2 regions of the Exiguobacterium sp. s143 genome follow, and region 2 is predicted to be linked to the other one. Evidence: a T-box and tRNA genes for the amino acid it is inferred to sense, from the RefSeq annotation. Region 2 holds a T-box; the other holds one or more tRNA genes.

Region 1 (3,424 bases), 720 kb from region 2:
AACGTGCCAGCGAGCGTCCGGGTCCATCACATTGATTTATCGATCGAGTTGCAGTCGTTAGTTTATTTCATGAAGCATTATTCGCAATCAGCTGAAGGAGTGAAATCATAATGGAAAACCTTATTCCGCTCACACTAGGTATCGGACCTGCGAGCATCGGATTAATCGCGGTCGTCGCATTGATCATTTTCGGACCGAAGAAGTTACCAGAATTCGGACGCGCTGCAGGTCAGACATTGAAAGAGTTCAAGAATGCCACGAACGGCATCATGGACGACGATAAAAAGGACGAACCGAAAGAGAAGTGATTGAATCATGACGGTTGATCAAGAGCAAAGCATGACGTCGCACCTTGACGAACTGCGTAAGCGGATCGTCTGGTCGCTTATCATCGTCGTCGTCCTGTTCGCTGTCGCATTTCCGCTCGTCCGACCGCTCGTTCGCTTCTTGCAAGCGGACTTAAAAGAGCTCGGCATCGGTTTGAATGCCTTCAACGTCGCCGATCCTTTAATGTTGTATTTAAATCTTGCGTTCATCATTGCGCTGATTTTAGCGTCACCGTTCTGGATGTATCAACTCTGGGCATTCGTCCGACCAGGACTTTATGACAAGGAGCAAAAAGCGACATTGACGTATATTCCGGTCATCTTCTTTCTATTTTTGGCTGGCGTAGCCTTCTCGTATTTCTGGTTGCTTCCCTTCTTGCTTGAAGTCTCAACGGATCTCGGGAAAGAGCTTGGAATCGAACAAGTCATCGGAGTGGAGAACTACTTCAGTTTCTTAATCCGATTGACGATGCCGTTCGGTCTTCTGTTCCAATTGCCGGTCGTGACGATGTTCCTGACGCGTCTTGGTCTCGTGACGCCATATTTCATGCGAAAGAATCGGAAATATGCGTACTTTGTGCTGTTCGTCGTTGCGGCATTGATCGCACCGCCGGATGTGACGTCACACTTGATGATCTCGGTGCCATTGTTCGTTCTCTATGAGATCAGCATCTTGATTTCTGCGCGGACGTACAAAAAGGTCTTGATCCTCGAGCAACAGGCAGAGCTTGAACGACAGGCGGATTTGATGCGTGAATTGAATAAATGAATCGTGAATTCCTTCCGACGATTTTGGAAGGAATTCTTTTTTATGAAAGCGTTATTTTTATATTGATAAAGCAGTTAGCGATGCGTATACTAAAGATAATTCATGGGGGCTTAGCTCAGCTGGGAGAGCGTTTGGCTGGCAGCCAAAAGGTCGTCGGTTCGATCCCGATAGTCTCCACCAATACCAAATATCCAACTCCTCGAGGCGTCGAGGAGTTTTTATTTTACTCCCAGTTTAATTCCTTAAAAATATAAAATGTCACGTAAAACAAATAAATTAAAAAAATAGGCAAATATAAATTGTTTATTTCCATTAAATTCATTAAACTAAATATACAGAATTTTCGTTTAACTGTTTTATCAGTAGTACTACTATGGTTTTACAGAAAAGGGGAAAACGAACGCATGAAGAAGAAGATTGCACTTATGGCAGCCGTCTTAATGACGTCTTCCAATCTAGTCAGTGCGCAAGGTGCACTGTCGTCGCAAGACAAAGCAACGGGTCAAAAACCGCAAGCGCTCTCGCTGAAGAAATCGGGGCAAGAGAAGCACTACAAACAATCGGATAAAGTCCGTGTCGTCATCGAGATGGAAGAGAAGCCGGCGATTCAAATCGCACAAGCTCAAAACAAGCGGTATAGCACATTGAGCAATGCCGAAAAAGAATCGATCAAAGATCGCCTCGTCAACGTCCAAAAATCAGTCAAGTCAGCTATCGCTAAAAAGGCGATTCCCGTTACATATAAGGAGAGCTTCACGACCGTCATCAACGGATTCAGTGGTGAAGTCAAATTCGGCGACATCGAAGACATCAAACAACTGAGCGGAGTCAAGAGCGTACATATCGCCCATGAGTATGCGCGTCCGGAAGTTGCTAAAGGTGCCAAGCCAGACATGCTGTACAGCAAGGACATGGTCAATGCGAAGGAAACATGGCAGGACTATGGTTTTAAAGGGGAAGGAACAATCGTTGCCGTCATCGATACGGGAATCGATCCATCGCATAAGGACATGGTCTTGAGCCCAGAAACGAAGATCGATTTGACTTCTTCAAAAGTCGATAGTGCGAAAGAAACAAAAGGCTTAAAAGGAAAGTACTTCACGGAAAAAGTACCGTACGGCTATAACTATGCCGATCACGATAGCGAAATCCGTGATTTAGGTGCGGGCGCATCAATGCACGGGATGCACGTCGCGGGTACGGTCGGAGCAAACGGGGATGAAGCAAACGGCGGCATCAAAGGAGTCGCACCGGAAACACAGCTCCTTGCGATGAAAGTCTTCGGAAACGATCCAGGAATGCCATCGACATTCAGCGATATCTACATTAAAGCGATCGATGATGCGATTGCACTCGGAGCCGATGTCATCAACATGAGTCTCGGATCGACGGCATCGTTCGTCAATGCAGATGATCCAGAACAACGCGCAATCGTCAACGCGATGAACAACGGTATCTTGTGTGCGATTTCTGCTGGTAACTCGGCATTCGCAGGTCATGGTGCAGGTAATCCGTATACAGCGAACCCGGATATCGGTGTCGTCGGTGCTCCAGGTTTAACGAGCCAAGCACTCCAAGTCGCATCACTCGAAAATACGAAATTGACACTCGAAGGCATGGCGCTGACGATTGACGGTCAGGATGCTGGTTATTTGGCATACCAAAAACAAGATTCACCGAATCCGATTGCTGTCTTCGATAAAGAGAAGAAAGATGTCGTCTATGTCGGTGACGGTCAAGCTTCGAACTACGAAGGTAAAGACGTCAAAGGGAAAGTCGTCTTCGTCGTGCGTAACGGTGGTTTCAACTACGGTATGATCCAAGCAGAAGCTGAGAAGCAAGGGGCAGCAGGTGTCATCGTCCGCGGTCGAGTCGATCATGGGGATTACGTCAGCATGGCGCTCAACAATCCGACGATTCCACTCGTCACACTCAGCATCGCAGACGGAAACGATCTTGAAGCAAAAGCAAAAGAGGGCAAGGCAATCGCTGTCACGTTCGACGGAAAAGCAGTCTCAGCCGATAACCCGGTCGCAGGACAAATGTCTGACTTCACGTCATGGGGTGTCACACCAAGCCTTGACTTCAAACCAGAAATCACGGCACCAGGTGGAAAAATCTACTCGACGCTCAACGATAACGAGTATGGCGTCATGAGTGGGACATCGATGGCGGCACCACACGTCGCTGGTGGAACGGCACTCGTCATGCAACGGATCGCGAAGGACTTTAAAGTCGACGGTGCGACACGCGTCAAACTCGCGAAGAACATCTTGATGAACACGTCGCGTCCACAACTCGATCAAGGAAAATACAATGCGCAGCTAAA
Region 2 (3,424 bases):
ATGACGATTCATCGTCTATTGAAGTATGACGGAACGAACTTTCAGCTAAATGAAGATCAGCCAATCACGGGGAAAGTACTGATCATCGATGAGTCGTCGATGATTGATATCTACTTGTTATCGAGTCTGCTCCGTGCTGTGCCGAACGGCATGAAAATCTTGTTCGTCGGTGACCGCGATCAGTTACCATCCGTCGGTCCTGGGCAGGTGCTGGCAGATTTGATGGATACGGAAGGGATTCCCGTCGTTCGTTTGAACGTCGTCCATCGCCAAGCGGAAGATTCTTCGATTTTACGGCTCGCGCACGATTTGAAGAACCGGACGACGTCAGCTGATTTGTTATCACCACTTGCGGATCGTCGCTTTTACACCGCGTCTCCGCAAGAGACGTTACGCGGCATCTCAGCCTTCGCGGAAAAAGCACTTGCAAAAGGGTATTCGAAATTCGATGTTCAGGTTTTGGCACCGACTTACCGTGGTCAGGTCGGAATCGACGAACTGAATGTCGCCTTGCAACGCGTCTACAATCCGGAGGAACCGAAAAAACGCGAAGTCAAACAAGGCACCCGGATTTACCGGACCGGGGACAAGATTCTTCAGCTCGTCAACAATGCGGAAGAGAACGTCTATAACGGAGATATCGGCGAAATCGTCAATATCTTCTTCGCCAAAGAAAACGTCGACAAGGTGGATAAGATCATCGTCCGCTTCGACCAGACGGAAGTCGAGTACAACCGGAGTGACTGGGATCAATTCACGCATGCCTACGCGATTACGATTCACAAGGCACAAGGGTCCGAGTTTCCGATCGTCTTGATGCCGGTCTATTTCACGGGAGCATTCAAGCATTCCCGAAACTTGATTTATACGGCGGTCACCCGTGCGAAGTCGAGTTTATTATTGTTCGGCGATCCACGAGCGTTTCATAAAGCGTCGCAAGAAGAGGAGCCACGGCGCCGAACACGATTGATTGAACGACTCGGTGGGGTGACAAAGACTTGACGGATGCTGTACGATAGGTAATAATCACGATAGATGAATGGACGTAACACGTTGATGGAAGATAAGTAAAAGGAAAACTCGAGTCCAGAGAGAAGTGAGTCTGCTGCAATCACTTTCTCGAGTCCCTTTGAAGCTCCTTCCGGAGTCGGGTGTAAACACCTGCGGGTCATCCCCGTTATCAGATGTTCGAGGTAAGCAATGGATTGCTTACGAACGAGGGTGGTACCACGGAAGCGATGCTTTCGTCCCTTTTCAGGGATGAAGGCATCGCTTTTTTGCGTCCAAATAAAACCAATGGGGGTAACTGTTCATGAAAGCTCTAAAACCATTAACGGGTGCACAAATCCGTCAGATGTATCTTGATTTCTTCCAAAGCAAAGGGCATGCGATCGAACCGAGTGCTTCACTCGTACCGGTCGAGGATCCATCGCTCTTGTGGATCAACTCAGGTGTTGCGACACTCAAGAAGTATTTCGATGGTCGTGTCATTCCTGATAATCCACGTATCGTCAACGCACAAAAATCAATCCGGACGAACGATATCGAAAACGTCGGGAAAACAGCACGTCACCATACGTTCTTCGAGATGCTCGGAAACTTCTCTGTCGGTGATTACTTCCGTGAAGATGCGATCAAATGGGGCTGGGAACTCTTGACGAGTGATGACTGGTACGGTCTTGACCCGGAACGTCTCTCGGTCACGATTCACCCGGAAGATGACGCAGCGCGTCAAATCTGGCTTGAACTCGGTGTACCGGCTGAGCGGATCATTCCACTTGAAGATAACTTCTGGGAAATCGGTGAAGGTCCATCTGGTCCGAACACGGAAATCTTCTTCGACCGTGGACCTGCTTTTGGAGACGATCCGAACGATTCAGAACTCTACCCAGGTGGCGAAAACGAACGCTATCTCGAGATCTGGAATATCGTCTTCAGTCAGTATAACCACGATGGACACGGCAACTACACGGAACTTCCGCGTAAAAACATCGATACAGGAATGGGACTCGAACGGATGGCATGTGTCATGCAGGACGTGCCGACGAACTTCGATACGGATCTGTTCATGCCGATCATTCACAAAACAGAAGAGATCAGCGGTAAAATCTACCGTGATGATTCGAAACTCGATGTAGCATTTAAAGTCATCGCAGACCACATCCGTACCGTATCATTCGCAATTGGTGATGGTGCGCTTCCTTCGAATGAAGGTCGTGGATATGTCCTTCGTCGTTTACTACGCCGTGCGGTTCGTTATGCGAAGATGCTTGGAATCGAACGTCCGTTCATGTATGAACTCGTCGATACGGTCGGGAATGTCATGGTCGACTTCTACCCACAAGTGCCAGAAAAAGCGGACTTCATCAAACGCGTCATCAAAAACGAAGAAGAACGTTTCCATGAGACACTTCATGACGGTCTTACAATCTTGAATACGGTCGCTCAGACGTCTAAGGCAAACGGTGAGCATGTCATCAGTGGTGAAGATGCGTTCCGTCTGTATGACACGTATGGTTTCCCACTCGAATTGACAGTCGAGTATGCGGAAGATCATCAGATGTCTGTTGATGAAGAAGGCTTCAAACTAGCGATGGATGCACAACGTCAGCGGGCACGTGCAGCGCGTGAAGAGAGTGGTTCGATGCAACAGCAATCGGAAGTCCTCTCGACGCTAAAAGATAAAAGTACGTTCGTCGGCTATACCGACCTTAAGGCGGATGCGAAAATCATCGCATTGTTGCATGATGGAGAACGAGTCACAGAAGTCGCTGCTGGTGAAGAAGCACAAGTCATTCTCGACATCACGCCGTTCTACGCTGAAAGTGGTGGTGAAGTCGCGGATACAGGAACAATCGAAGGCAAAGACTTCGTTCTTGATGTCAAAGATGTTCAAAAAGCACCAAACGGTCAAAACTTGCATACGGTCATCGTTCGTACAGGGATCGCAACGGAAGCTGCAGACGTCGTTGCAAACGTCGAAGCAGCAGAGCGTAAAGCCGTCACGAAAAATCACACGGCAACACACTTACTTCATAAAGCATTGAAAGATACGCTCGGAACACACGTCAATCAAGCGGGATCACTCGTTTCTCCAGACCGTCTTCGTTTCGACTTCTCACACTTCGGTGCAGTGACACAAGAAGAGTTGACGAAGATTGAACAAGACGTCAACCAAGCAATCTGGGCATCACTACCGGTTGATATCGAAGAGATGAACATCGCTGATGCAAAAGCAAAAGGCGCAATGGCATTGTTTGGTGAGAAATACGGTGAAACGGTCCGTGTCGTCTCAGCAGGCACATACTCGATCGAGTTGTGTGGCGGTATCCACGTCGGGAACACAGCAGAAATCGGCTTGTTCAAGATCGTTTCAGAGTCTGGGATCGGTGCAGGTACACGCCGAATCGAGGCGGTAACGGGT

The links. A T-box is a leader RNA that pairs with one kind of tRNA and senses whether it is charged. The one in region 2 lies ahead of alaS (alanine--tRNA ligase), so its partner is inferred to be a tRNA-Ala.
Region 1: it encodes a tRNA-Ala, which carries the amino acid that the T-box ahead of alaS (alanine--tRNA ligase) is inferred to sense. The anticodon was not compared.

The regions. Positions count from the first base shown of each region.
Region 1 is NZ_JACSMX010000001.1:1,562,550-1,565,973, reverse strand. It holds gene KNQ03_RS08145 (redox-sensing transcriptional repressor Rex) at 1-111, shown strand, start outside; gene KNQ03_RS08140 (twin-arginine translocase TatA/TatE family subunit) at 111-308, shown strand; gene tatC (twin-arginine translocase subunit TatC) at 316-1,095, shown strand; tRNA gene KNQ03_RS08130 (tRNA-Ala) at 1,200-1,275, shown strand; gene KNQ03_RS08125 (S8 family serine peptidase) at 1,500-3,424, shown strand, end outside.
Region 2 is NZ_JACSMX010000001.1:840,047-843,470, reverse strand. It holds gene recD2 (SF1B family DNA helicase RecD2) at 1-1,002, shown strand, start outside; T-box leader at 1,045-1,255, shown strand; gene alaS (alanine--tRNA ligase) at 1,313-3,424, shown strand, end outside.